DNA from 2 places in the Aminivibrio sp. genome. Region 2 is predicted to be linked to the other one. Evidence: predicted binding sites of a transcription regulator. Region 2 holds the regulator's gene; the other holds the start of a gene.
The links. Region 2 encodes HrcA, which represses chaperone genes, less so after heat shock. Its sites were predicted from a motif close to TTAGCACTCNNTNNNANNGAGTGCTAA; they were not measured.

Region 1 (20,287 bases), on a different contig from region 2:
TACGGAAATGATCCGACAGCCTCCGGAACAGTTCCTCGAAAAGCTCTGCGGGACGATGACCGTTCGTATAGGAGAGGGTGGATCTTCTGGGAGGCTCCTTTATCCCCGGGTGAACGAGCTTTCAGTTACAGCAGCTGAGGCCGCCCGCGATCTCCCGGAGAGAATCCGCTCCCGGCGGATGACAGAAGAGCATGGAGATGAGCTGCGTCTTGGACCGAATCCTTTGGCGTGACGCTCAGTGCCCCATCTGGCGACCAGGTTGTCAAAGTTCACTGCTGTGAAAATCTCAGAAAGCAATTGACTGAACAGGCTCGCAGGCTTTAGCATTAGAGCGCCCCTGTTTATTGTGCCTGAGATTTTTTTTGTTGGCGCACTAAGAATATCTCAAGGGCCGCTCCGGGAGGAATTTAATATTCTCAAATTCCTATTTTGGACAAGAGTGGTATTTATTGTGCAGAGGAGTTTTCGGGAGCATGCGGAATTCAACTCATCATCGTTTTTCCCTTTCCAGAATATCGAACGCACTCTATAAATTTTGGGAATGATAGATTTTCTCCTGTACACCCTTGAATCGGCGCAAAAAGCTTAATCGACCTGGAAAGAATTTGTTATGAGGAAATTTTATGGAGGAGCGGGCAGGTTGCTCTAATTTATGTCGTTAGGCAGAGCGATGGAAAAAAGGCCTTGAAGAGAGAAAACAATACACGAGGGTTCCGAGGGAATTCGGCGAATATCTGAAGCGGTGGGATTACGTCGTAAACATCACTTGCCTTTTCATTGTTGCTTTTTGTCCGCGAAATCCGCGATGGTGGAAATATCACGCTGAAAAGTGTCTGGACAAATTTGACAAGGGGGTCTTCTGATGGCTGGAATTACCGCTTTTGATATTATCGGAGAACTGAAATCCCTCGAAGAAAAAGGAATTATCGATTCAGGGGTAAGAAAAAAGTGGGGAGCGAAAGTAGTCAATGAAGGCGTCACTGAGGAAATAATCGAACAGATGGCAATCTTCAAAATGAGAGAAATGGAAATCAGGCAGGGAGAGCAAATCAGGGATGCGGAAAAGAAAAGAGCTGTCGAGTCTCAGAGGGCTGAGCCTTTTACGACTGAGTCAATAACATCAGAAATCCAAACGGTGGAACCCGAGCCTATTCCCACAAGCGTCACGGTCTCGGATATCATAACTGAATTAAAGCGGCTTGTAGAAAACGGTGTTATTGATTCGAAGATAGGAAAAAAATGGGAGTCAAAAGCAGTAAAAGAAGGTGTTACTGAAGAAATAATTTCCCACATAACGGCCTTTAGAAAACGGGAGAATGAGGTCAGGAAAGAAGCGGAACAAATCGCCAAGTCGAAAACGGGGCCTGGTTCTGGATTTTCCTCTGGAAATACGAAAGCTGAAGGCACGACATCGTCTATTATAAGTATAATCGCTTTGGTCCTGGGGATTATGGGATTTATTGTTCCTTTTATCGCGGCGGTTTTTATTGTTCCGGTAGCTCTGGCACTAGGGTGTGTTTCAGTTCACAGGAAGGAAAAATTCGGGAAAGCCGCCGTCGTTCTCGCTCTGATAGGTATTGCTTGGATGGTCTTTGTGTCCAGCGAGCTTATAATAATTTATAAGGACCCCTTGCACCCAATTTTTTGACTTCTTCATCAGAATCTCAGCTTGTCACTATGGCAAAATACAATCAGATTTACGATGGGAGTTCTTATGGAGATGTTGTCAGAATTATCGGTTTCCGTGGTGAGGAACTCAGCAGAAATTCCACCGCCGACTATACCATCGCCATGTATGCTTGGGCGAATAAAAATGGCTCCAGCATGACTGGAGTGTTTCTCAATCAATGAGGGAATCTGCACTGGGTCTAATCGAGGACGAAGGATTACCGCCTTCTTGAGGAAATTAACGATCATCAACTGGTAATAATTGCCGTTGATTTTGCTCATCGATCAGAGATCTATAAATAGTTGCGCACCATGGCTGATTTGCATGTTTTTCTGTGTCAAGTCAATTGGATGGATCGGAAGCTGAAAATTTTCAGGGGAGGAACTTAGATGATCGAAGCTGTCAGGACCAGGCGAAGCGTGCGCAAATTTACCGGCAAGGACGTGGAGGACGAGCTTGTCCTTCAACTTCTTGAGAGTGCCCGGCTGGCCCCGTCGGGGCACAATACCCAGCCGTGGCGGTTCATCGTGGTACGGTCCCCCGAAACTAAACGGGCGCTGGCGAAGGCAGCCCACGGCCAGTCGTGGATGGAGGCGGCACCCGTGTTTCTCGTCTGCGTGGCCGATGTCCGGTGCCGCATACAGGACGAGCCCGGCCTCGAGGTGAACGAAACGAGCCCTCACTTCGCTCTGAAACAGGTGATCCGGGACACGGCCATCGCCGTGGAGCACGCGGTGCTGGAGGCGGAGAACTTGGGCCTTGGCACGTGCTGGGTGGCATGGTACGAGCAGGCGGATGTCCGCCCCATCCTCGGGATTCCGCCGGACAGGTTCGTGGTGGCTATCCTGCCCCTGGGATACCCTGCCGAGGCTCCCGGAGAACGTCCGCGGAAGAAGCTGGACGAGATCGTCATGTTCGATAAATGGGAGGAAAAGTCTGAAAAGGCATAAAAATGGTCTTGTTGTCATCCTGAGGAGCCGTAGGCGACGAAGGATCTTGTTTTTGAGGCAGTCCAAAAACAAAAGCGAGATCCTTCCCTCCTGGATGCTCCGCGATCGCTTCGCTCAGGATGACAATGGTCTTGTTGTCATCCTGAGGAGCCGTAGGCGACGAAGGATCTTGTTTTTGGGGCAGTCCAAAACCAAAAGCGAGATCCTTCCCTCCTGGATGCTCCGCGATCGCTTCGCTCAGGATGACAATGGTCTTGTTGTCATCCTGAGGAGCCGCAGGCGACGAAGGATCTTGTTTTTGGGGCAGTCCAAAACCAAAAGCGAGATCCTTCCCTCCTGGATGCTCCATCCGCTTATCTCAGGATGTTTCGCGAGTGTCAACCTGAGACAGGCTTTCTTGGCCGAAGGATCTTGCCCTTGCCCCTAAGGGACGAAAGACCCACTCTGAGATCCTCCCCTCGCTGGGCTCGGGATGCTGCGCGATCGTCGCAGGGCTCCTCAGGATGACACGAGCGGTTTGTCAACCTGAGGCCGGATTTTTGGCCGAAGGATCTTGCCCTTGCCCCTAAGGGACGATAGACCCACCCCGAGATCCTCCCCTCGCTGGGCTCGGGATGCTGCGCGATCGCTTCGCTCAGGATGACAAGCAAGAGCCAAGCAAGAGCCAAGCAAGAGCCAAGCAAGAGCCAAGCAAGAACGAGGTTATTTCTGTTCCTGCTGCAGTTTTTTGAAGTCCTCCCGGACGGGGCAGAAAATGTCGATGACGAGGCAGTCCTCGTGGGCGAAGCCTTCGTGTCCCTCGTCTCCGGCGAAGACGATGCCCTGACCCGGGGAAAGAATGACCTTTTCCTTGCCGGTCCCGAGTTCAAGTTTTCCGGCGAGCAGCAGGCTGGTCTGCTCGTGCGGATGGGAATGGAAGGAAAGTTCCGTTCCCTTTTTGATCTCCCACTGGGCGAAAGTGAATCCTTCGGAGTGGACGAATTTGCCTATGAATCCCGGCCTGCCTGTAAATTTCTCGATGGTTGCCATGTCAAATGTCCTCATGTCTGCACGCACCCTTTCGATTGAATTTGACGGCGCCGACGTTAGTAGGAGGATGGGGCGCCACCCTTGACACAATACGGTCTCACGAGTATATAAGTAAGAATCAATTTCGTTTCCAATAATATGTCATTTACGCGATGAAGGGAAGAGTACCTTTTTTTAAGCGGCGGACAGAGATGGGGGACCAAAGCTGAGAATCCTCCTCCGAGCGGGAAAGGGAATACCACCCCTGAGCGGGCGCCGAAGTCCTGAGGGAGGGAAGGCGCCGGGGTCCGCCCCCTACAGCGGGATCGAGCAGCCGATTTATTCGGAAGTGGAGTGGGACCGCGATGAGCCTGCATCGTCTCCAGCATGAGGACGATGCAGGCTTTTTTTTGAGGAGGGAGATTCATGAGAAAAGGCATTCTGTATTCGTACGAGCGTTTTTTCCCCCTTACCGAGCGGACTCCCCGTCTTTCCCTGTGCGAGGGGGACACTCCCCTTGTTCCGCTACGGAACATCGGCCGGGATCTCGGTGTGGAGCTGTACGGCAAGTATGACGGCTTGAACCCCACGGGGTCCTTCAAGGACCGGGGTATGGTGCTGGCGGTGTCGAAGGCCCTGGAGGAGGGGGCGAAGGCACTCATCTGCGCGTCCACGGGGAACACCTCCGCCTCGGCGGCTGCTTACGGCGCCGCTGCGGGAATTCCCTGCTTCGTTTTGCTGCCGGCGGGGAAGGTGGCCACGGGAAAGCTTGCCCAAGCCCTGATCTACGGCGCCCGGGTAATCGCCGTCCGGGGCAATTTCGACAGGGCCCTTGAAATGGCCCGGGAGGCTTCCAGGGAAAAGGGAAGCCTCGCCATCGTGAACTCTGTCAACCCGTACCGGCTGTTCGGCCAGAGGAGCGCTTCGTGGGAGATCTGCGACGAGCTGGACGGCGCGCCGGACTGGTTGGTTCTGCCCGTGGGCAACGCCGGAAACATCAGCGCCTACTGCGCCGGTTTCGAGTTTTACAGAGAGATTGGTCGTATAGGCAAACTCCCGAGGCTGATGGGCGTCCAGGCTGAGGGGGCGGCTCCCCTGGCGAAGGGAAGCCCGGTGGACGAACCGGAGACGGTGGCTACCGCCATCAGGATCGGCCGCCCCGTGAGTGCCGACAAAGCACGGCGGGCCGTGGAAATCACGAGCGGCCAGTTCCTCTCCGTTTCCGACGACGAGATTCTGGATGCCCAGAAAATGCTGGCTTCGTCGGACGGTATCTTCGCCGAACCTGCTTCCTGCGCGCCTCTGGCCGCACTGGTGAAGCTCCGGAAAAACGGAAGACTTCCCGGGGGGCTGCGGATCGTCATGGTGCTCACCGGTAACGGCCTGAAGGATCCCGATTCCGCGGTGAGCAGGGTGGATCTGCCGGTGGAGATCGACGGGACTCCCGAGGCGCTGGCGGAGGTGCTCGGGCTGTGATCCCGCTCCGGGTGAAGGTGCCCGCGTCGAGCGCAAACCTCGGCTCGGGTTTCGACACGGTGGGGCTGGCCCTTTCGCTCTATAACTTCTTCGATGTCCTGGAGGTCCTGCCTCCGGGACGGTACGAGGTGGATGTTGTGGGTGAGGGAGGCGGCGAGGAATCCCTTGTGACCCGCAACGGCGTGATCCAGAGCTACGAACGGGCCTGCAGAGAGTGGGGCATGGAGCCTCCGGGGCTTCACCTCAGGACCATGAACGCCATTCCCATGAAGCGGGGCCTGGGCAGTTCGTCTTCGGCCATCGTAGGCGGTGTGGCCATCGCCAATGAACTGCGGGAGCGTCCCTTGCCGAAGGAGGAGCTTCTTCCCATGATGGTGGCCATGGAAGGCCATCCTGACAACGTGGTGCCCTGCTGCCTCGGCGGCATGGTGGTGAGCTGCTGGGACGGCGGGAATCTCCGTTTCGTCCGGATGCCGCCCCTCCCCCCGGACATGGTCGCCGTGGTGGCTGTGCCGGCGGTGGAGCTGAGCACGGAAGATGCCCGGAAAGCCCTGCCGAAGGAAGTCTCCATGAAGGACGCGGTTTACAACCTGAGCCGCTCAGCCCTCCTGGCAGCTTCCTGGGCTACGGGGAACTGGGACAATCTTCCCTGGGCCATGGACGACCGGCTTCACCAGCCTTTCAGGGCGCGGCTTTTCCCCGGAGGCGAGGCGATTCTCGAAGAGGTCCGCCGAATTCCCCAGTGTTCGGGGGTGGCCATCAGCGGCTCGGGGCCGAGCGTGCTTGCTTTTGCCCGGGGCGAGGCCCACAGGCTTGCGGAGCTCATGTGTTCCATCTTCACCCGGTCCGGCGTCCGGTCCCGTTTTTTTGTCCTCTCGGAGGATTCCGCCGGGGTGACGGTGGCAAAAAACGTCAGCGGTACCGATATTTTCCGCTCTCTCAGGAAAGGAAGTGCGTTCCCCATGGCTTTCGGTGTAGACGGTTCCGGCAGGTGCGTCGTGGAAGAAGTGATCAGCGACATGGACGTGGCGAAGATTGCCGTTCTGGGGGTTCCCGATGTTCCCGGCGTTGCGGCCAGGTTGTTCTCCGATCTTGCCGCTGTGGGCGTGGGTGCGGAGATGATAGTCCAGAGCGTCATGAGGGGGCAGATGAACGACATCGCCTTCATCGTGAAGCAGAGCCTTCTTGGGGACGCCATCGCCATCTGCAGGTCCTTCTCTTCAGGCGTGGGGGCCCAGGGAGTCACCTTCGACGCGGAGGTGGCGAAGGTAGCCCTGAAGGGGGATCTTATCTCAGGGTGTCCGGAGATTCCGTCCCAGATGTTCTCCGTCCTTGCGGGGTGCAGGATCAATATCGACATGATAGCGGCGGCCTCCACGGTCATCGCCTGCATCGTGGCCTCCCCCGACATGGAGGGAGCCGCATCCGCCCTGTCCCAGGCGTTTCTTCGCTCCTAGCCCCTATGGCGGAGAGAAAAAATCCTGTACAATAGGAAAAAATTCCGTATGGGAGGCTGTCCCATGAGATATGTCCGCTTCTCCGTTTTCTTTGTTCTGCTTGCTCTTTTTGCGGTTTCCCCTCTTTTTGCCGAGGATCTGGAGCTTACCTCCGACAAAATGCGGTACGAGTCTGAATCGGGGGACTTCTGGGCCGACGGGAACGTGAAGGTCACCCGGGGAACCCTGATGGCCACCTCCAAGAGTGCGGACGGGAACATGAACCGGCAAATCTTCACCATGAGGGGGGGGGTCCACGTCTTCGGCGCCTGGCAGAACGACAAGGTGGACATGAAGGGGCAGACCCTATCGGGAGTGTTCAGCGAGCCCCAGGAATTTATCTTCGACGGGGGAGTGAAAGGCTTTTGGGGTTCCCGCCAGGTGGATGCCGACATGCTCCGGATGAAGGGCGACTACTTCTGGGGGACAAAGCTCCGCCGATACGCCGACACGAAGGAAGGGTACGTTCTCGTCTGCGACGCCCTGGAGGGAAAGCTCGCCAACGGCGAGATCGATGAGTTCACTGCTACCGGGAACATCTATTTTCTTTTCACACCGAAGCAGGGCGACCCCACGGAATTAAGGGGGAGCAAGGCCGTCTATTCCAAGGCGAGGGGAACCCTGGTAGTGTCCGGCGGCGTGACCGCCGTGCAGGCTGCCCGGTCCCTGAAATCGGAGACCTTGATATTCTTCCCCGAAAAGAACCGGGTGGAGGCTACGGGCAAGCCCCGGCTGATCTTCAAGATGGAAGGATCGAAATGAGCAAGGCAATAAACGCCCGGTCCCTCTGCAAGGCCTACAAGGGCCGCACAGTGGTTTCCGAGGTGAACCTGGACGTCCACATGGGCGAGATCGTGGGGCTCCTCGGCCCCAACGGGGCGGGGAAGACCACTACCTTCTATATGATCGTCGGACTTGTCAAGCCCGATTCGGGGGTTGTCTCGATCAATTCACGGGAACTTACGGCCTTGCCGGTCTACCGCAGGGCCCGTCTGGGCGTGGGGTATCTCCCCCAGGAGGCGTCCATCTTCCGGAACCTCACGGTGAGGGAAAACCTCGAGCTTGTGCTCCAGGAGAACCCACCCCCCGAGGAACCGGCGAGCAACGTGGTGGACAAGCTGATAGAGGATTTCGGCCTCCAGAAGATCACCAACATCCCCGGCTATTCTCTCAGCGGAGGGGAGCGTCGGCGGGTGGAAATCGCCAGGAGTCTCGCCATCCTGCCGGATTTTCTCCTTCTGGACGAGCCTTTCAGCGGCATCGACCCCATCGCCGTCTACGACATCCAGCAGATCATTCTCACCCTGCGGAAGAAGGGATTCGGCATCCTGCTGACGGACCACAACGTCCGGGATACCCTGGCCATCACGGACAGGGCCTACCTCATCCACCAAGGTAAAATCGTCATCGAAGGCTCTCCCCAGGATGTGGCGGAGAGCGAAGTGGCACGGAAGTTCTATCTGGGCGACCGGTTTTCCTGGTAGCGCTCCAGTTCACCCGTGCGTCCAGAGCGGAGTGCGTCGGCGACCCGTTTCACTGCGTCAGCCGCTTCCGGTGAGAGCCTGTCGCCGAACCCCCTTCTCGCCGGCTGGATGCCGATGACGATTATCTCCATGGTGTCCCTGAAAGGCTCCAGGAGGAGGGATAGGGGGATGCCGTGGCTGCTGAAGGGAATGTCCCCCGTGTCCTCCAGGCTCATTCGGCGGACCGATCCTCCCGGAAGTCCCAAGTCGGCGGCATCGGCCACGATGAGGACCCGGGGCGGATTTTTTCTGAGGGGCGCGATGTGGTTTTCCGGCGTGGTTTCGCAGTTCACCGGGGTAATCCCTTCGGCGGGGAATGCCTCCAGTTCGGCGAAAAGGGCGGGGCCGACGCCGTCGTCCAGAAGGATAGGGCTGCCGATGCACCACAGGATTGTCCGGTTCATGGGTTTCACACTCCTTGCACGTCCGCGGCGCGGAGTGCGGATCAATTTCGGGGAGGCCGCTGACAGTGGCGAGATCGACTTCAACCATGGTGCGTCACGCCCTCTTCATGATGGCGGGAACGCTGGCGAGCAGGGTTCTCGGCTTAGTGAGAGAGATCGTCACCGCCGCGTGGTTCGGCGCGTCGGGGATACTCGATGCCTTCAATGTGGCCTTCACCCTCGCGAACCTTGCCCGGCAGCTTCTCGCCGAGGGGGCCCTTTCCGCATCCTTCGTTCCCGTCTTTTCCAGGGTCCTGGCCGACAGGGGACAGAAAGCGGCGGAGGAGCTTGCCCGCCAGGCCTTTACCGTCCTACTGGCGGCCACGGGTCTGGCCGTTCTCTCAGGTATCGTTCTGTCGCCTCTCCTGGTAGGCATTATGGCCCCGGGATTCGATCCTGTCAAAACCTCCCTGGCGGTGTCCCTCACCCGGTGGATGTTCCCCTTCCTCATGTTCGTCTCCCTGGCGGCCCTCGCCATGGGCGTGCTGAACAGCATGGGGTCATTCCTCGTGCCGGCCCTGGCGCCGGCCTTGAGCAACCTTGTCTACATCGTCCTGGTGCTTCTGGTCGCTTCCTCATGGGGAGTGCGGGGCCTCGCGGCTGCCGTCCTCGCCGGGGGAGCGTGCCAGTTCGCCCTGCAGTGGGGGTGGACGGGAAAAATGGGGGTCTCTCTCCTTCCCGCAAAACCCGACCTCCGGGACCCGGACCTGCGGAGGATGCTCTCCCTGTTCCTTCCCTACGCCGCCGGACTCTCCCTCAACCAGGTCAACCCTGTGCTCAGCAGGATGCTTGCCTCTTTTCTCCAGGAGGGGGCCATCTCGGTGCTGAACTATGCCAACCGGGTCATTCAGCTTCCCTTGGGTTTGTTCGTCATCGCGGTCTCCCAGGCAGTGCTTCCCCAGCTTTCCCGGTGTTCCGCCGACAGCGTGGACGAATTCCGTGAGATCATAAGGGATTCCCTGCGGTTTGCCCTGTTCGTGATCCTCCCGGTCACCCTCGGGATGATCCTGGTTTCCAGGGAAATCGTCCACCTTCTTTTCTTCAGGGGAGCCTTCGGGACGTGGGCATGGGAGGGGACGGCCCATTCCCTGGCCATGTATTCCGTCGGCCTGCCGGGCATGGCATGTTCCACTGTGGTCATGAGGGGACTCTATGCCCGCAGCCTTCCCAGGCAGGCCCTGTGGGTCACCCTGACGAGCGTGGCCGCCACGGCCCTGTTCTCCCTGATCCTCATGAAGCCCATGTCCTTCGGGGGGCTCGCCCTGGCCACCTCCCTCTCCTTCAGCCTTTCGGGGTGGGTTGGGGTGAGGCTGCTCTCCAAAAACCTCGGGACCGGCCTCGGAATCTTTTCCCTTTCATGGGCCGGAAAGATGGCCGTCTCCCTTGCGGTGACCGCAGGGGTAGTCTTCGTGTATACTATTGGAATGCCCTATCCGGCGGAGGGAAGCCTTTCCCTTCGGGGAGCGTGGCTCGGAGGCATCTTTCTGGTCTCCTGCGCCGCCTACGGGGTGAGTACCGGACTGTTGCGCTTCCAGGAATGGGGCTGGCTTCGGGGTGCCCTGGCCCGGAAAAAGGGCGGCAGAGAACCGAAACGATCCGACAGGGAGGAATGAACCATGATGTTGAAAAAAATCGCTGCGCTCCTGCTTGTGCTAGTTTTCTTCGCCGCCGCCGGCACCGCCGGTGCGCAGGAATTGGAGCGGCTTCTGGAACAGCGGACGGCAAACCTCTGGTTTGAAGGGGAGCCCCTTGGAGACCTCATCATCGGGGCCAGGGCCCATTTTGCCTTCATTTACGTGGACGGAAAGCTCGTCGAGGCGGCCTGGTCCGACCCCATGGCCCCCGACTGGTTGAAGAACAATGTGAGCTTCTACGGAGGCAAGGAAACAAGAAAGAAGACCATGTTCATCATTCGGGTCAGAACGGTGAAAAACCTCACGCTGGAACATTCCATGATTTCCATAGGCTCCCACGTGCTCACCCCGGAGGACGTACTGACAAACCGGCATTTCGTCCCCGTGGGGGAGCTGCCCCCCGACCTGACGGCCGAGTTTGCCGTGGTCGTTCCCGCAGCGGCGGTGAAGGGAAAGACGGTGCGCTTCGCCGTCGGGGACTATGCGACTGAACTGGAACTGCCGAAGAGATGATCTCACCGCAGCGGGGATTCCTTACCCTCGGCATCGAAAGCAGCTGCGACGACTCCGCCGTGGCCGTTCTGCGGGGCCAAAGGGACGTGGTCGCCGAGCTTCTTTCGAGCCAGGTGGGAGCCCACGCCCCTTACGGAGGGGTCATTCCGGAATTTGCCGCACGGATGCACCTCGAGGCGTTTCTTCCCCTCACAGAGGAAGCGTTCCGGAGGGCCGCCGTGAGGGAGCCGGCGAAGGAGATCGGTCTCATCGCCGTGACAGCAGGTCCTGGGCTCATGGGATCCCTCCTCGTGGGGGTCATGGCGGCCAAAGCCCTCTCCCTTGCGTGGAATGTGCCTCTCATCGCCGTGAACCACCTCGAAGGGCATATGTTCGCCAACGTGGTTTCCTTTCCGGAACTTGCTCCCCCTTTTCTCTGCATGATCGTGTCCGGAGGGCACACGGAGATCGTCCTTGCGGAGGATTTCGGCAAGTATGTCTTTCTCGGCGGAACCAGAGACGACGCAGCAGGAGAAGCCTACGACAAGGTCGCCAAGGTTCTCGGCCTGCCCTATCCCGGCGGGCCCGTCATGGATCGTCTCGCGGCTTCCGGCAATCCGGGGGCTTTTGACTTTCCCGTTCCCATGAGGGGAAGTTCGGCGGGGATCGTATTCAGCTTCAGCGGTCTGAAGACCGCGGCGGCGACGGAAATCGGCCGCCTGCGGGCCGAAGGGAAGCCGATCCCGGTGGAGGACATCTGTGCGTCCTTCCAGAGGGCCGTGGTGGAATCTCTGGTGGGGAAGCTCGCCCTGGCGGTGAAGCAGACCGGGATAAACACCGTGACCCTGTCGGGAGGTGTCGCCGCCAACAGCGCCCTGAGGGCGGCGATGAAGGCGCAAAGAGGGTGGAACGTCTTTCTGCCCCCGGTAAACCGCTGCACCGACAATGCCGTGATGATAGCCGCCGCAGGCTACAGCGCCTACCTGCGAGGCGCCCGGACGCCCCTGGATTTTTCTCCCGACCCTTCGTGGAGTCTTTGGTGAAGCACATTTCAGGTGAAAAACTCGATAAATCAAAGAAAAAGGGAAGAATAACGAGATAACCATCCATAATTCTTCATATTTCCCCTCTCCCGGTGTTGAGATTCCGCCCCTCCACCCGTAATATCTATTTCGGTCATTTAGCACTCGCTTCGAATGAGTGCTAGCATCCGGTAAAATATTCTTAGGAGGGATTTGTACCATGAATCTGAAACCGCTTGGAGACAGGATCGTAGTCAAGGTCGTCAACCATGAGGAAAAGACCAAGGGCGGCATCGTTCTTCCCGACACCGCCAAGGAAAAGCCCACCGAGGGCGAAGTTATCGCCGTCGGCAGCGGCAAGGTTCTCGAGAACGGCCAGAAGCTTCCCCTTGAGGTGAAGGTCGGCGACAGGATCATCTTCAGCAAGTATGCCGGCACCGAAGTGAAGCTTGACGGAGATGAGTACGTCATTTTCAGCGAGCGGGACGTGCTCGCCATCATCGAGAAGTAGTTCCATCTTCCAGAGGAGGTAGAAAATTATGGCCAAGATTCTTATTTTCGGAGAAGAAGCCCGCCGCGCGATGCTCCGCGGTATCGATAAAGTTGCCGACACCGTAGGTGTCACCCTCGGCCCCAAGGGCCGCAACGTGGTTCTCGAGAAGAAGTTCGGTTCTCCCACTATCACCAATGACGGCGTGACCATCGCCAAGGAAATCGAGCTCGAGGACGTGTACGAGAACACCGGCGCCCAGCTGGTGAAGGAAGTTGCCTCCAAGACCAACGATATCGCCGGAGACGGCACCACCACAGCCACCGTTTTCGCCCGGGCCATCATTGCCGAGGGAATGAAGAACGTGGCTGCGGGAGCCAACGGTATGCTTATGCGCGCCGGCATCGAGCGGGCCATCGACTTTGTGGTCGACGAGCTCAAGAAAAAGGCCATTTCCGTGAAGAACCGGGACAAGATCGCCCAGGTCGCTTCCATCTCCGCCAATGACAAGGCCGTCGGCCAGCTCATCGCCGAGGCAATGGATAAGGTCGGCGAGGACGGCGTCATCACCGTCGAGGACAGCCAGACCGTGGGAACCACCCTTGAAATGGTGGAAGGCCTCCAGTTCGACAAGGGCTACATAAGCCCCTACATGGTCACCGATCCCGAGAGGATGGAAGTCTCCCTTGACGACGCCTATATCCTTATCCACGACGGCAAGATCAACAACATCAAGGATCTCCTTCCCACCCTCGAGAAGGTCGTCCAGACCGGCAAGCCTCTGCTCATCATCGCCGAGGACGTGGAAGGCGAAGCTCTTGCCACTCTCGTGGTGAACAAGCTGCGCGGCGTCATGCAGGTCGCGGCCGTGAAGGCCCCTGGATTCGGCGACCGCCGCAAGGCCATGCTCCAGGACATCGCCATCGTCACGGGCGGCCAGGTCATCAGCGAAGAGATCGGCATCAAGCTTGACAACACCGAAATCTCGATGCTCGGCAAGGCCAAGAAGGTTCGCATCACCAAGGAAGAGACCACCATCGTGGAAGGCGCCGGCAATTCCGAGGAAATCAGGAAGCGCGCCGCCCAGATCAAGAAGGAGATCGAGGATTCCACCTCCGAGTACGACAAGGAGAAGCTCCAGGAGCGCCTTGCCAAGCTTGTCGGCGGTGTGGCCGTGATCCAGGTCGGTTCCGCCACCGAGACCGAACAGAAGGAACTGAAGCACCGCATCGAGGACGCCCTTAACGCCACCCGCGCCGCAGTGGAGGAAGGCATCGTGGCCGGCGGCGGCGTCGCTCCCGTGAACTGCATCGACGCCCTTGAGAAATTCGTCGCCACCCTGGCAGGCGACGAGCGCACCGGCGCCACCATCGTCCTGAAGGCTCTCACCGCTCCCCTGCACCTCATCGCCGAGAACGCCGGATTCCAGGGCGACGTGGTCGTCGAGAAGGTCCGCAGCCTGAAGGCCGGGCACGGACTGAACGCCGTCACAGGTGAATATGTCGACATGATCGATGCCGGCATCATCGACCCCGTGAAGGTTACCCGCAGCGCCCTCCAGAACGCGGGCTCCATCGCCGCCATGGTCCTCACCACCGAGGCCATCGTCGCCGACAAGCCCGAGAAGAAGGAACCCGCCATGCCCAGGGGCGGCATGGGCGGCATGGAGGATATGTACTAGAATCCATCCCCCAGCGGGAAGGAAGAAATGGTATAAATGGTATAGTGAAGCCTCCCGGAGGAATCCGGGAGGCTTTTTTTCAGTGGAAGGGGCGTTCATGAAAGAACCGGGAACGGACGGAAGTTCCGGAATGACGGCGCAGGGGAGAGGCAGACAGGTTTTTCCCTTTTCAGGGCGTTCCACGTCGGGAAGGCCCTGGATGTCCTCCGCATGGAACAGGGCTGTCCTTCGCCTCCGGGCGGGGAGAGGTCACCCTGGAGGGGACCGGGGCCTGGGGATTTAGGAATGTCCTAAATCTGCAGCTTTTTCTGGCAGAGGGAGTGTCGCCAGGCACAGCGCCCGGGCCGAGAAACCGACAAGGATGTCGGTTTCAGGTGCAGTTGTCAAGGACGACAATCTGCACCGGCGGCCCAAGCGAGCACTGGTGACGCTCCCCGCTGCCTGCGGATTTAGGAATGTTCCCTTCTATGGAGCCGGAAAGGGCTTTCTGATAAGATACCTGTGCTATACACCCCATTGATTCGGAGGAATGGTTTTTGGACAACATTGTCATTCTTGATTGCGGTTCCCAGTTCACCCAGCTCATCGCCCGCAGGGTCAGGGAACTGAAGGTGCACAGCGAAATCCTTCCCTGGGATGTTTCCCTCGGGGAGATTGAAAGCCGCAGGCCGAGCGGCATCATCATCTCGGGAGGCCCCATGAGCGTCACCGACGAGGATGCCCCCGCCGTGCCGGAAGGATTATTCTCACTGGGAGTGCCCGTGCTGGGCGTCTGTTACGGAATGCAGCTCATCACCAGCATGATGGGTGGCAGGGTCACCTCGGGAAAGGCAAGGGAGTACGGCAGGACGGAGATAGCCGTGTCGGGCAAGTCCCTCCTTTTCGAGGGGACGCCGTCCTCTTTCGAGGTCTGGATGAGCCACGGCGACCACATCGAAGAGCTTGCACCGGGATTTTCCCGGGTCGCCGAGACATCGAAGGGCGTTCCGGCTGCCATTGAGAACCCCGAAAAGGGCATCTGGGGGCTCCAGTTCCACCCCGAAGTGGTCCACACCCGTTTCGGCACCGAAATTCTCTCCAACTTCCTTTTCCGGGTCTGCTCCTGCTCCCCCGACTGGGACCTGGGGAACTGGATCGACATCATGGTGGAGGAAATCCGGCAGAAGACGGGCGACGACCGGGTCATCTGCGGCCTGTCGGGCGGCGTTGATTCGTCGGTAGCGGCGGTTCTCACGGCCCGGGCCATCGGCGACAGGCTCGACTGCATTTTCGTGAACAACGGCCTGCTCCGCCTCGGCGAGGCCGAGGAAGTGCTGGAGCAGTACAAGCAGCTCAATCTCAAGGTTCATTACGTGGACGCCTCCCGGACGTTCCTGTCCGCCCTCGCCGGAGTCACCGATCCGGAGAAGAAGCGGAAGATCATCGGCGAAACCTTCATCCGGGTCTTCGAAAAGGAAGCCGCCCGATTCGAGGACGCCGCCTGGCTCCTCCAGGGGACACTCTATCCCGACGTGATCGAGAGCGGCCATAAGGGAAAGAACGCCTCGGTCATCAAGAGCCACCATAACGTGGGCGGACTGCCGGAGGACATGAAACTGAAGGTTCTTGAACCCCTCCGGGATCTCTTCAAGGACGAGGTCCGATCCACCGGTCGTCTTCTCGGCGTGCCGGAGGCCATCGTGTCCAGACAGCCCTTTCCCGGCCCGGGGCTCGCCGTGCGGTGCCTCGGCGAGATCGACGGGACGAGGCTGGACACCCTCCGCCGCGCGGACGCCATCTTTCGGGAGGAGATCGCTTCCTGGGAGGGGTATCCCTCCATCTGGCAGGCCTTCGCCGTTTTGCTGCCGGTGAAAACCGTGGGCGTCATGGGCGATTCCAGGACCTACTCGGAAGTGGCCGTTCTCCGGGCGGTGGAGTCCCACGACGGGATGACCGCCGACTGGGTCCGGGTGCCCTACGACATCCTCGACCGGACAGCCCGCAGGATCTGCAACGAGGTGAAGGGAGTGAACCGGGTGGCGCTCGACGTGACGAGCAAGCCGCCCTCCACCATAGAGTGGGAATAGGATGAACGGGGGGGACGGCACGGGACGATCATAGCCTGCAGAAAGGGAAGGAATGGTTTCATGCCTCTTCTAATCGCTGTTTCCGGATTTAAGGACGGGGGAAAGACCACCCTCGCCCTCGCGCTGCTGCAGGAAATTCTTTCCGCCGGTTTGAGCGCCGGTTTTGTAAAGCATACTGGGGAGGATGTCCTTTCCCCGAAGGGGACCGACACGGGCAGGGCCTCCGCCCTCGGAATTTCCGCCGTCTACTGGGGCAGGGACGGGGCCCTCCTTGAAACGGGGACCGGAGAAATCTCCAGGGAAAAGATACTGGAATTCTTTCCCGGCAAGGACGTCGTGATCGTGGAGGGGGCCAAGAACATTCCCCTCCCCAGGATTTGGGTGGGTTCCCCTGAGGATCTGCCGCCGGACGTGAAGGGCGTATTCGCCTTTTTCGACCGCACCGGGGCGGGCGGAGATGGAAACCGCATTTTCGTCCCCGGGCGGGAGAAGGAACTTGCGGGGCAGATTATCGAAATGTACGAAAAAGCCGAGGGGGATCAGCCTGCCTCCCTGTTCGTGAAGGGAAAGCGGATTCCCCTGAAGCCCTTTGTCTCGGGGATGATCGCAGGATGTCTCGCCGGGCTTGTCCTTCCCCTGAAGGGAGTGAACTCGCTGAAAGGAGGGGCGGAAATTTACCTGAAACAACGGAAATAAGGCATTTTCGGGCAGTCCATGCTTGTTTTTTGTATTTTTACTCCCTATAATTACTTTCGCACCGGGTTTTGTCCATATTTTTTTCTTCAGTCGTGGACGCTAGTCTCATCATATCGAGGAGGTAGTGGAAATGGACTTTTTGTTGTTGCTGATCGTCGGCATCACGGGAATCGCCGCCCTTGCTTTCGCCTTCATTTCCTATGTGCGTATCGACATCTTCAGGGTTGATAACGAAAGGATCTCCGAGCTTTCACACATTATTCACAGGGGGGCAATGGCCTTCCTGTACAGGGAATACAAATGGCTTCTTCCCTTCCTGCTTATCGTGGGAGTGCTGCTCTGGGTCAAGATCGGCGGATCGGCCGGCTTCTCCTTCATTATCGGCGGACTTTGCAGCGCCGCAGCCGGCTACGCCGGCATGGTGGTCGCCACCAAGGCGAACGGCAAAACGGCCTTCGCCGCCACCAAAGGCATGAACGAGGCCCTCACCATGGCCTTCAAGGGAGGCAGCGTCATGGGCATGTCCGTGGTCGGCATCGGCGTCCTGGGCATCCTGTTCTGCTACGCCCTCTTCGAGGATCCGACCCTCATCACCAGCTTCGGTATGGGAGCCAGCTCCATCGCTCTTTTCGCCCGTGTGGGCGGCGGAATTTACACCAAGGCCGCCGACGTGGGAGCCGACCTTGTGGGAAAGGTTGAAGCCGGAATCCCCGAGGACGACCCCAGGAATCCGGCGGTCATCGCCGACAACGTAGGTGACAACGTAGGCGACATCGCCGGGATGGGTGCCGACCTGTTCGAGTCCTACGTGAACTCCATCATCGCCGCCATGGCCATCGGCCTTGCCGTGTTCGGATCGAAGGGTGTGGTCTATCCCCTCGTCCTTGCCGCCGTGGGCATTCTCTCCGCCATCACCGGAACCACCTTCGTCAAGGTGAAGGACGGCGGAAGCGCTTCCGCGGCCCTCCGCACGGGAACCTTCGTCACCGGCGGGATCATGATCGGCGGTGCCTTCCTCGTCACCCTTGCCATGTTCAGGGAATTTGCGCTCTTCTGGTCCGTTCTCTCGGGCGTGGGCGTCGGCGTGCTCATCGGTTTCGTCACCGAGATCTACACCTCCGGTGACTACAGTTCGGTGAAGCACATCGCCGAGTCCTCCAAGACCGGACCGGCTACGGTCATTCTGGCCGGCATGGCGGTGGGCATGAAGTCCACGGTGATTCCCGTGCTCCTCATCTGCGCCGCGACCCTCATCAGCTTCTACTTCGGCGGCCTCTACGGAATCGCCTGCGCCGCCGTGGGAATGCTCTCCATCACGGGAATGGCCCTGAGCGTGGACGCCTACGGCCCCATCGCCGACAACGCGGGCGGCATCGCCGAGATGAGCCACCTGCCCAAGGAAGTCCGCAAGATCACCGACAAGCTCGACGCCATCGGCAACACCACCGCCGCCATGGGCAAGGGCCTTGCCATCGGCTCGGCCGCCCTCACCGCCCTCGCCCTGTTCACCGCCTACGCCCATACGGTGAAGCTCACAGCCATCGACCTCAACGATCCGAAGGTCATGGTGGGGCTCTTCCTCGGCGGAATGCTTCCCTTCCTGTTCAGTTCCATGTCCATCCAGGCCGTGGGACGAGCGGCGGAGGCCATGATCGACGAAGTGCGCCGCCAGTTCAAGGAAATTCCCGGAATCATGGAGGGCACCGGAAAGCCCGAATATGAAAAGTGCGTGGACATTTCCACCGCCGCAGCCCTGAAGGAAATGATCGTCCCCGGCCTGCTCGCGATCCTTTCTCCCGTAGTGGTAGGTTTCGCCCTGGGCGCTCAGGCTCTCGGCGGGCTTCTCGGCGGCTCCATCGTCACCGGCGTGATGCTGGCCATCTTCATGTCCAACGCCGGCGGTGCCTGGGACAACGCCAAGAAGTACATCGAGGAGGGCAACTTCGGCGGCAAGGGAACTTCCGAGCATGCCGCGGCAGTGGTGGGCGACACCGTGGGCGACCCATTCAAGGACACCGCCGGCCCCAGCCTGAACATCCTCATCAAGCTCATGTCCGTTGTGGCCCTTGTTCTTGCACCCCTTTTCGTGTAAAGGAAAAAGAAGAGTACAATACTGGGGGGAAGGGAAACCTTCCCCCCGAATTTTTTTGTTTTCAGGAGGATCAGGGTGCAGTCCGACGACGTCCGCCGCATCAAGGAACGACTCGATATCGTGGAAGTGATAGGGGATCATGTCCGCCTGAAGAAGGCCGGGGCGAACTTCATCGGCCTCTGCCCCTTTCACGAGGAGAAGACCCCGTCCTTCTCCGTCTCCCCGTCCCGGCAGACCTTTCACTGCTTCGGTTGCGGCCAGGGAGGCGATATCTTCACCTTCGTGATGGAGAAAGAGGGCCTCGGCTTCAGGGAGGCCCTGGAAATCCTCGCATCGAGGGCGGGAGTGACCCTTTCCGCCGCCGGGAGAGGGGAGAAGAGGGGCCGGAACCTGACGGACATTATGGAGATGGCCTGCTCCCATTACCGGGACCTTCTCCGGGGGCCCGAGGGAGAGGCTGCCCGGGCCTATCTCGCGAGACGGAACCTGCCCCCTGAAACCTGGGAGCGTTTTGAGCTGGGGTGGGCCCCATCATCCTGGGACTCCCTCTGGAACAGCCTCTTCAGGCAGGGCGTCCAGCCGAAGGAGGCCCTGGATGCGGGGCTCGTGCTTGAGGGGAAGGGGGGACTCTACGACCGTTTTCGTGGCAGGGTCATCTTCCCGGTCCGGGATATCGCAGGGCGGCTTCTTGCCTTCGGAGGGCGGCTCATCGACGGCGAGGGGGCCAAGTACATCAACAGCCCGGAGGGAGTGCTCTACAGCAAGAGAAAAAACCTCTACCTCCTGCACCGGGCGAAGGAGGCAGCCCGGGCTTCGGGGCGGCTGATCCTCGTGGAAGGCTATATGGATGCCATTCGGCTCCATCTGGGAGGATTCGAGGAGACGGCCGCATCCCTGGGAACGGCCCTCACCGAAGACCAGGCAGCGCTCATCCGCAGACTGACGGACCGGTGCTGCATCTGCTACGACTCCGACCTCGCCGGGCAGGAGGCGGCCATGAGGGGGATGTACGTCCTCCAGAAGGCGGGACTGGACGTTCGGGTCGTGGAGCTCCCCAGCGGGAAGGACCCGGATGACCTTCTCTCTCTTCCCGAGGGAAAGGATCTCTTCGGGAAGGCCCTCGAATCAGCCAGGCCGCTGATTCTCCATCACGTCTACCTTCGCGGGGAGATGCTCCGTTCCCCGGAGAAACGCCGAAAGGCCACCGACGAGATTTTGTCGGGCCTGGGCAGCCTGTCCCCGGTGGACGTGGCTCCGTACCTGGCGAGGGTCGCCTCCGCCATGGGCATCTTTCCCCATGAACTCAGCAGCCTCCTGGAAGACTACCGGAAGAGGGGCGCGGGCCGGGAAACCACGGCCCCGGCGAAGGGAAAGCGTGCCCCGGCCGAGAAGGAACATGAGACTGACGAAGTGGAGGCCGCCCTCTGCGCCCTGTTGTGGAAGGACGACCACATCCGAAGGACCGCCGACGAAATAAAAGTCCTCTCCCTTCTTGAGGACGAACGGCTCCAGACGGTGGCCGCCGCCCTTCTTTCCGCCCCCTCCAGGG
Region 2 (9,255 bases):
GATCATGGGCAAGGGCGAGAACTTCCAGATCGTTCTTCCCGCCTTCAAGGGCTTTGTTGCCAACGGGCAATACATCTGGCCCATGCTCTTCATCATCGTGGCCTGCGGCGCGGTCTCCGGATTCCACGCCCTTGTGGGCAGCGGAACCACGTCCAAGCAGCTGAAGAAAGAGAAAGATTCCGTGGTCGTCGGCTACGGCTCCATGCTGCTTGAAGGCGTCGTGGCAGTCATCGCCATCGGTACGGTTATGATCAGCGGCGTCGTCGCCAAGGGCGGCCCCACCATCACCTACGCGGAAGGCTTCGGCAAGTTCGCCTCCATCGTCGGGATCGATCCCAAGATCGGCATGTCCCTGGGACTTCTGGCCATCAACTCCTTCCTTCTTACCTCCCTTGACACGGCCACCCGTCTGACCCGCTACCAGATCCAGGAGCTGACCAACATGAAAGTGGAAAAGTACACGGCCACCGTCATTGCCATCGCTGCTGCCATGGCTCTGCTTCTCACCGAGGCCCACGGCCCGACCGGCAACGTCATTCCCGCCTGGGCGGCAATCTGGCCCATTTTCGGCGCGTCCAACCAGCTCGTTGCGGCCCTCGCGCTTCTGGCCGTCGGAGTCTGGGTTGCGAAGGGGCTGAAGAAGAACAACCGGTTCCTCATGGTCCCCATGTGGTTCATGCTCGTGACCACCGTGGCGGCCCTGGGAATTATGATCAAGGACAACATGGCCTACGATAAACCCAATTACATCCTCGTGGTTCCCTCCGTCATTCTTCTGGTCCTTGCCTTGCTGATGGTCTTCGAGTCGTTGAAAGCCCTCAAAGAAGTCCGGAAGGAACTGTAATACAGGACTACCCGGAAGGAAAGGAGAGGGAAGGCCGTTTTTTTCGGCCTTCCCTCTCTTGTAGTCGGAAGAAGTGTTTCTGCTGAACAAACGTGCCGGTTACTTGCTGCTTTTTCCCACGCTGAACGACTTGGCGCTCCAGGACTTTCCCCGCTTCCTGTTGGCGGCGTCGAGCACTTCGACGAACCTGCTCCCGCATCTGGGACATCTCATGGCTGCCGCCTTTTCTTCCAGCTCAAACTCGCTTTTGCACGACAGGCATCGAAATTTTCCCATGAAAAATCACCTCCGCTTTTTTTCCGGCATTGATGAGATGCTCGTGTATCGCTAAAAGTTTCTACGGCATATTATACCAGATTGTCCCGGACAGAAAAGGACTCCGCACTATTCTGCGCCAGAGGGTATAATAAGTCCAGCTTGAAACTGAAGGGAGGATCAACATGCTCTTTTCATCACTGGAGAACAGGCGGGACGTCTGCTGCGTCCTGTGCGGAGCCGCGGGGCTGGGCATCCAGACCGTGGAGGATATGCTGGCGGGAATCATAGCGGACGAAGGTTTTTGCGTCTTCGGTTCCAGGGAGTACATGTCCCGCGTCCGAGGAGGGAACAACTCAACCGAGCTCCGGATAGCCTCTGAACCTGTGGATGCCCTTATTGACAGAATAGATATTCTGGTCGCCCTGAGTCAGAAGGTGCGCAGGAACATCATGGAGAGGATCTCCGCCGATACGGTCATTTTCGGCGACAGGGAGGAACTGAAGGGGGAGCTTGAAGACCTTGGAGCTTCCTTTGTAAACATCCCCTTGTCGTCCATGGCGAAAGAGACCGGAGGGAAGATCTACTCAAACTCCATCGCCGCCGGCGTTCTCCTCGGGGTGCTCGGCTTGGGGACGAAAGGGGCGGAGGAGTTTTACAGGAAACGATTCGCCGGAAAGAACGACGTGGTGACCCGCAATATCGGTGCCGTGACGAAGGGGTACGAACTTGGTCTTTCCATTGCCGGTGAAGGGGGGGTACTTCAGGGCCGGCCCCGGAATTCGGGAAGGCGGAAGACGATCCTCAACGGCAGCGATGCCGTTTCCCTGGGGGCCATGGCGGCGGGGTGCAACTTTGTCACCGCCTATCCCATGTCCCCGGCGACGGGAGTGCTCTCCTTCTTCGCGAAGCACGCCGAAAAAGTGGGAGCGGTGGTGGAGCAGGTGGAGGACGAGCTCGCCGCCATGAACATGGCTGTCGGCGCCGCCTATGCGGGAGCCCGCCCCCTGGTGACCACTTCAGGCGGAGGTTTCGCCCTCATGGCCGAAGGGCTCAGCCTGGCAGGGGTTATGGAGACCCCCGTGGTGGTGCACCTTTCCCAGAGGCCTGGGCCCGCCACGGGTATGGCCACCCGGACGGAGCAGGCCGACCTTGAGCTTGCCCTCTATTCCGGTCACGGCGAATTTCCCCGGGCCCTGTACGCTCCGGGAACCATGGAAAGCGCCTTCAGATTGGCCCAGGAAGCCTTTGAAATCGCCCTGAAATATCAGACGCCGGCCATCGTGCTGACGGACCAGTATTTCATGAACGCCTTCTACAACCTGGATGCGGACGGCCTTTCCTGGCTGGACGAACCCCCCCCGATCCCGGAGACGGCGGCGGAGTACCGTCGCTACGAGGATACCCCCGACGGCTACTCGCCCTTCGGCGTTCCCGGCTGGGGAAAGGGCGTCGTTGGGGCGGACAGCCACGAGCACGACGAGGTGGGGCATGTCTATGAGGACTTCGACCTCCGGACCAGGATGCAGGACAAGCGGATGCGGAAGCTCGCCGGGATGACGGCCCGCGCTCTTCCCCCGATGCTGGTCGGACCGGAATCCTTCTCTAACCTGGTGGTCTGCTGGGGATCCACCATCCCCATCGTTCGGGAAGCCCTCCAGCGCCTCGGGCGGAACGATACGGCCCTGCTGGCCTTCGAGCAGGTGTGGCCCCTCGCACCGTCGGTGGGGGATCTTCTGCGGAAGGCAACATTCACCGCCGTGGTGGAGGGAAACAGTACCGGCCAGTTCGCCGGACTGCTTCGAAAAACCTTCGGTGTGGCGGCAGACCGAAGGGTGCTGAAATACAACGGACTTCAGTTCTCGGTGGAAGAGGTCGCGGACAGGCTCGGCGAAATTCTTCCCGGCAAAGGAGGCAGCAGATGATGGACTTCACGGCGTTCGATCTTCCCGGTATTGACCTTTCGTGGTGCCCCGGATGCGGGGACATCAAAATCCTCGACTCCATCAAGAAGGCCCTCGTCGAGCTCGGCCTCGGGCCCCTGGACGTGGTCATGGTCTCAGGGATCGGCCAGGCGGCAAAGACACCTCATTACATGAAGGCCCATTTCTTCAACGGCCTCCACGGTCGCGCCCTCCCCAACGCAACGGCCATCAAGGCGGCAAACCCCGCCCTGGAAGTCATCGCCTTGGGAGGGGACGGCGACATGTACGGCGAGGGCGGAAACCATTTCACCCATACCATCAGGCGTAACCCGGGGATCACCAACCTGGTGTTTAACAACATGGTCTACGGCCTCACCAAGGGGCAGGCATCGCCCACGAGCCCCATAGGATTCCGCACCTCCGTGCAGGTGGATGGTGTCCATGCCCAGCCATTCAATCCTCTTGCCGCCGCCCTGGCCCAGGGAGCGACCTTCGTGGCCCGGGCCTTCGCCGGAAACGGCGACCAGACAAAGGAAATCATCAAGAGAGCCGTCCGCCACAAGGGATACGCCCTGGTGGACATCTTCCAGCCCTGTGTCTCCTTCAACTCCGTGAACACCTACAAGTGGTTCATGGACAACACCTACACCCTGGAGGGGCATGACGAGGACGATTTCGGCAAGGCCATGGAGCTGGCCCTCCTCCAGGAAGGGCCCTTCCCCCTGGGGGTTCTCTACAGGAAGGAAGGAGTTCCCGTTTTCGAGGAAACCCTGGCGGCCTACCGGAAGGACGACCGGCCCCTGTTCCGCCGTGAGGCCCCCCGGAAGGCAGTGAAGGAACTCCTGGCCTCTCCGGCCATATAGGGAAGGGAGGGAAAGGGAGATGAAGGAAGGAGACCTGCTGCCCCGGTTCAGCCTGTCCGACGGTTTCGGGAAAGAGTGGACAGCCGGGGATTTTTCAAAGAAACGGCTTGTCCTCTTTTTCTACAGCAAGGACAATACCTCGGGGTGAACCAGCGAAGTGAGGGACTTTGCGGACAGGATGCCCGCATTCGAAGCGCTGAACTGTGCAGTGGCAGGAATCAGCCCCGATTCGCAGGAGAGCCACCGGAAGTTCGCCGAAAAACTGGGAATTTCGTTTCCCCTGCTGAGCGACCCGGACCACGGCTTCATCGAAGCCTGCGGGTTCTGGGCGGAAAAAAAGATGTACGGCAGGGAATATATGGGGGTGGAGCGTTCAACGGTCATCGCGGACCCCGGCGGGAAGGTCCTGAAGATCTTCAGGAAGGTGAAGGTGGCCGGGCACGCGGATGAAGTTCTCAAGGCCCTGAAGGAAGCGGCAGTCTAAAGAGCGGGATATGGGAGGCGGAGAATTTTCCCCGCCTCTTTCCTATCATGCCGTATCACAGGGTGCAGATCCGGAGGATGCCGCCGGCTTCGGCCGTGGGCAGAAGGCGGAACATTTCCTCCGGCGTGAGTCCCGTTTCGGGGTGCCGCCATTCAGGGGCCACCTGGGCCAGGGGCAGAAGTACGAAGGTCCTCCTCGCCATTTCCCTGTGGGGAACGGTCAGGCGGTCCGACCGAATTGACAGCCCGTCATAAAAAAGAATATCAATGTCGATGGTCCGGGGTCCCCACCGTTTTTCCGGGGTTCTGCCGATGGCGTCCTCCATCCCCTTCAGAAGGTCGAGAAGCTCTTCCGGGGAGAGGCTTGTTTCCGCCAGGACGCAGGCGTTCAGAAACCGGGGCTGGTCTTCCATCCCCCATGGAGAAGTTTCAAACACGTCGCTGGAAGCCAGGACAACGAGGCCGGCGCTCCTGATAAGGAAGACGGCCTTGCGGATGAGATGCAGCCGGTCTCCGAGGTTGCTTCCGAGGGAAAGGGCTACGGTACTCATCCCCTGCACTCCCTGACGGCGCCGAGCATGGAGAGAACCCGACCGTTGGCCTCCACGTCATGAACCCGGACGAGCGCGACATTGCGCAGGCCGCAGAGGGCCGTGACCGCCAGGGTTCCCTCCAGGCGGTCCTCCGGGTCCGCAAGTCCGAGGGTGGTGCCGATGAATCCCTTCCGTGAATGGCCGATAAGCAGGGGGCGTCCGAAAATACGGAACGCGTCCAGATTCCGCAGGATCCTGAGGTTGTCCTCGCAACGCTTGCCGAATCCAAGTCCCGGGTCGAGGATAATCCTTTCCGCCGGAATCCCCGCTTTTTCGGCCAGGGAGAGCCGTTCCTCGAAATAGCGGAGGATGTCCCCCACGGTGTCATCGTACCGGGGATCATTCTGCATCTCCCGGGGCGTCCCCTGGATGTGGGAGAGGACGAGCCCCGCTCCGGACTCCGCCGCCGCTGCGGGGAGATCCTGGTCGAACCCCAGGCCGGAGATGTCGTTGATGATGTCGGCCCCTGCCCGGACGGCTTCCAGGGCCACCTTCGCTTTCCATGTGTCGGCGGAGATCACCGTCTCGGGAAAGGCCTTCCGGACGGCCGCGACGGCGGGAAGAAGCCGTTCAAGTTCTTCCCGTTCCGGCACGGGTTCCGAACCGGGCCGGGTGGATTCGGCCCCGAGGTCGAGGACGGCGGCGCCCCCCTCAACCATGGACCGCGCCCGGGAGAGGAGATCGTTCTCCGACGGAATCCGGCTCTTTTCGTAAAAGGAGTCGGAGGTCAGGTTCAGGATGCCCATGACGGCGGTCCGTTTCCCGAGAGAGAGAGCTCTGCCCTCTCGGAAGAGGAATGTCCATGCGGACCTGTCCATGCCGGCAAGGGCCCGGGACAGGCTCTCCCGGATTTCGGGCAGGCCCCAGCAGGGAAGGGCCCCCAGTTTCTCCGCCAGGGACCGAAGCTGCCCCGGGGTCCCCAGAAGGAGAACGGCGCTCTCTGACGCCTCGCAGGAGATGACGCCCCGGTTCACCACGGCGTCCCCGCCCCGGGCGAGCAGTTCCTGCTTCAGGAACGCCGCCGCCCGGAAGTCGGCTTTCGGAATATACAGGGAGAGAAGCTCCCTCTTGGGTTCGAAGTACGCGTTGGAGCGAAGGTCGGCACCGATGCGGCGCAGTGCCGCGAGGAGATCTTCACGGCTTTGTGCAGGAAGCGGGTAAGCGATCACGGCGGGAGCTCCTTCCGGGAATATGGGTAAATGCCGTTCCGATAATATAGTGTCTCCTCGGGGCGGTCAAGGTACGCTCACCTTAAATCCGCTCCCCGGCGGGGAGCGGATTTAAGGTCACACCCATTCGCTGGTGAAGCCCGAAAGGTGGTCCGTCCTGTTCAGCGAAAAGAGGGAATACCCGTGGAGGTCGTCGTGGACGAGGATGGAGTAGGATCCCGTGTCCATGTGGACCTTCCAGAAATAGGGCGACGCTATGCCGAGGCAGCCGGCGAGGAGGGGTTTGATGACCGTCCTGTGGGTCACAGCGGCGAAGGTCTTCCCCCGGTATTTCGCCACCGCGCGGTCGAGGGCGGCCATGGAACGCCTCAGAACGTCGTCCATAGATTCCGCTCCTTCTACGGTGAGCTCTTCGGGGTTTTCAAGCCATGTTCTCCACTGCTCGGGGTAGTGCTTCGCTATTTCCGTTTTCGGCCGCCCTTCCCAGACGCCGAGGGAGATATTGTTGATCCCCTCGTCCTCTTCCACCCGGATGGAACAGGCGTCCGCGATGGCCCGGGCGGTGCTTTTTGCCCGAAGCAGGGGGCTTGTCACCACCGCTTCAGGGCGGTAGGGGCGAAGAGCCGCCCCAAGCTCGGCGGCCTGCCGGAGGCCCCGCTCATTGAGAGGAAAGTCCACCCTTCCGCGGAAAAGGCCCTCTGTGTTTCCCCGGCATTCACCGTGCCGTGCCAGAAGTATGGTGGTTCGTTCAGGTTCTTTCATTCCGCATCCTCCCCTGACCGGCCGGAAAAATGGAAAAAATCCGTCTGACCAGTCTTGACAATAATATCACGGATTGTTACTCTACTTCTCAGTGGAATCGTGTTGGCACTCACAATGAAAGAGTGCTAACGAATTGGAGGTGGTGACATGCTGACCGAACGGCAGCTCGAGATCGTACTTTCGGTAGTGTATGAATATATCCAGACCGGCGAACCGGCCGGCTCGAGAACCATATCGAAAAAGTACCTCCGGGGAAGCAGCCCGGCCACCATCCGGAACGAGATGGCCGACCTGGAGGAGATGGGCTATTTCTACCAGCCCCACACGTCTGCCGGGAGGCTCCCCACATCGAAGGCCTACCGGCTCTACGTGGACTCCATAATGCAGCGTCGCCGTTCCGCCCCGGCAGAGACGGAACGATGGAAGAAGGAAATCCGGGATCGGAGGGAGGGAGTGGACTCTATCCTCGGGTATGTCTCCCAGCTCCTGGGGAAGGCCACCAACTGCGTGGGGGTGGCCGCCCTTTCCGCCCTGGAAGAAGTGCAGATCCAGCGGGTAAATTTCGTCCGCCTCGGAGGCAGCACCGTCCTGATGCTCATCGTCCTGGAGGGCGGCCTGGTGCACCATGCCAACATCAACCTGCCCTGCGAACTCTCCCAGGACATTCTCGACGACCTTGCCAGGAAGATCTCCACCGTGGCGTGCGGTCATCCCTGGGCCCAGGTCCGCGATGCCCTCTTCACCTACGTTCTCGACGGGCTGGAGCGGGTCTGGGATACCTGCAGGGAGGCCCTGGTCCAGATGGACGCCATTCTCAAAAGAAACTCCCGGCTGTTCGTCGGCGGGGCGCAGCACATCCTCAACCTTCCCGACTTCCAGGATATCGGAAAGTTTCAGACGGTGCTCTCTCTTCTGGAGCAGGAGCAGGCTCTTGCGGACATGGTGGAGCGTTACAGCGTAAAGCAGGGGGTCTCCGTGACCATCGGGGAGGAAATTTCGCAAGAAATGAAGGAGTGTTCCCTTGTCCTCGTCCCCGCGTCAGGGTACGGGCGGAGGACCATCCTTGGGCTCATCGGCCCGCTGAGGATGGACTACGAAAAGTCCATCTCCATCCTCGAAGCCATAGCGGAAGAACTCGACAAAGCCCTTGTGAACTAAACCGTCGAAAGGAGAAGGAACCATGAGCAGGGAAGAAAAGGAAAAGGCCGCGGAACGGCCTGAAGATATGGATCGGGAGGCGCCTGAGACGGATGCCCTTCAGCAGCCGGAGGCCACCCCGGAGGAGACGGCACCTGAAGAGGTGTGCGGCGCCCCGGAGGCTGTGGATTTCCAGGCTGTAATTGCAGATCTCGAGGAGCGGAACCGGGAGTTGATGTCGGCGCTGGCCGCGGCCCGGGCGGACTTCTTCAACTACAGGAAGAGGATCGAGCGGGACCGGCAGCGGGAGCGGATCATGGCCGGAGAAGAGAAGGCCATGGAATTTCTGCCGGTGCTGGACAATCTCGACAGGGCTCTCGCCGCGGAGAGCGCCGCTGACGGCAAAAGCATCCTCCAGGGAGTGACCATGGTACGGCGCCAGTTCCTGTCGGTACTGGAAAGAATGGGCGTGGAGAGGATCCCCACCGTGGGGGAGCCCTTCTCTCCCGATGTCCACGAAGCGGTGGCCGCCGAGGAGACGGATGATCCGGAGAAGAACGGCATCGTCACGGAGGAGATCCAGCCCGGATACCGCACCGGGGAGCGGGTGCTCCGCCCGGCGAAGGTGAAAGTGGCATCCTGCGCGCGGCAGGAGACCGAATGAACCTTCGGGCCCTTTTGTCGATTATTGATTTTTACATTTCATGAGGTGAGATAAATGTCGAAAGTAGTAGGAATTGACCTAGGAACAACCAACAGCTGCATCGCCGTTCAAGAAGGGGACGTGACCACCATCATCCCCAATTCGGAGGGAAGCCGCACCACCCCCTCGGTGGTGGCCTTCACGAAGGAAGGGGAGCGGCTCGTGGGGCAGCTCGCGAAGCGGCAGGCCATCGTGAACGGTGACCGGACAGTTCTTTCCATAAAGAGGGAAATGGGAACGGACCACAAGGTGGAGATCGACGGGAAGAAGTACACGCCCCAGGAAATTTCCTCCATGATTCTTCAGAAACTGAAGCGTGATGCGGAGGACTACCTCGGCGAGCCCGTAACCAGGGCGGTGATCACCGTTCCCGCCTACTTCACAGACGCTCAGAGGCAGGCCACCAAGGACGCGGGATCCATCGCCGGCCTTGAGGTCCTCCGGATCATCAACGAGCCCACGGCGGCGTGCCTCGCCTACGGGGAAAACAAGCAGGGAGAGCACAAGATACTGGTGTTCGA

Region 1: a site for HrcA is predicted at 11,872-11,898, ahead of groES (co-chaperone GroES). Genes of this name have one in related genera too.

The regions. Positions count from the first base shown of each region.
Region 1 covers NZ_JAESIH010000041.1:36,478-56,764, forward strand. The annotation lists gene JMJ95_RS13915 (hypothetical protein) at 122-193, opposite strand; gene JMJ95_RS05210 (hypothetical protein) at 863-1,648, shown strand; gene JMJ95_RS05215 (nitroreductase family protein) at 2,059-2,619, shown strand; gene JMJ95_RS05220 (hypothetical protein) at 2,579-2,968, opposite strand; gene JMJ95_RS05225 (cupin domain-containing protein) at 3,322-3,648, opposite strand; gene thrC (threonine synthase) at 4,054-5,103, shown strand; gene thrB (homoserine kinase) at 5,100-6,560, shown strand; gene JMJ95_RS05240 (hypothetical protein) at 6,624-7,361, shown strand; gene lptB (LPS export ABC transporter ATP-binding protein) at 7,358-8,083, shown strand; gene JMJ95_RS05250 (hydrogenase maturation protease) at 8,056-8,526, opposite strand; gene murJ (murein biosynthesis integral membrane protein MurJ) at 8,592-10,178, shown strand; gene JMJ95_RS05260 (hypothetical protein) at 10,182-10,712, shown strand; gene tsaD (tRNA (adenosine(37)-N6)-threonylcarbamoyltransferase complex transferase subunit TsaD) at 10,709-11,734, shown strand; gene groES (co-chaperone GroES) at 11,934-12,224, shown strand; gene groL (chaperonin GroEL) at 12,253-13,884, shown strand; gene guaA (glutamine-hydrolyzing GMP synthase) at 14,421-15,950, shown strand; gene JMJ95_RS05285 (molybdopterin-guanine dinucleotide biosynthesis protein MobB) at 16,011-16,646, shown strand; gene JMJ95_RS05290 (sodium-translocating pyrophosphatase) at 16,777-18,738, shown strand; gene dnaG (DNA primase) at 18,814-20,287, shown strand, end outside.
Region 2 covers NZ_JAESIH010000071.1:1,176-10,430, forward strand. The annotation lists gene JMJ95_RS12265 (carbon starvation protein A) at 1-844, shown strand, start outside; gene JMJ95_RS12270 (hydrogenase expression protein HypA/HybF) at 944-1,120, opposite strand; gene JMJ95_RS12275 (2-oxoacid:acceptor oxidoreductase subunit alpha) at 1,285-3,024, shown strand; gene JMJ95_RS12280 (thiamine pyrophosphate-dependent enzyme) at 3,021-3,887, shown strand; gene JMJ95_RS12285 (redoxin domain-containing protein) at 3,907-4,035, shown strand; gene JMJ95_RS12290 (peroxiredoxin) at 4,045-4,371, shown strand; gene folK (2-amino-4-hydroxy-6-hydroxymethyldihydropteridine diphosphokinase) at 4,427-4,921, opposite strand; gene folP (dihydropteroate synthase) at 4,918-6,132, opposite strand; gene JMJ95_RS12305 (histidine phosphatase family protein) at 6,250-6,894, opposite strand; gene hrcA (heat-inducible transcriptional repressor HrcA) at 7,042-8,052, shown strand; gene grpE (nucleotide exchange factor GrpE) at 8,075-8,695, shown strand; partial or broken gene JMJ95_RS12320 (Hsp70 family protein) at 8,750-9,255, shown strand, end outside.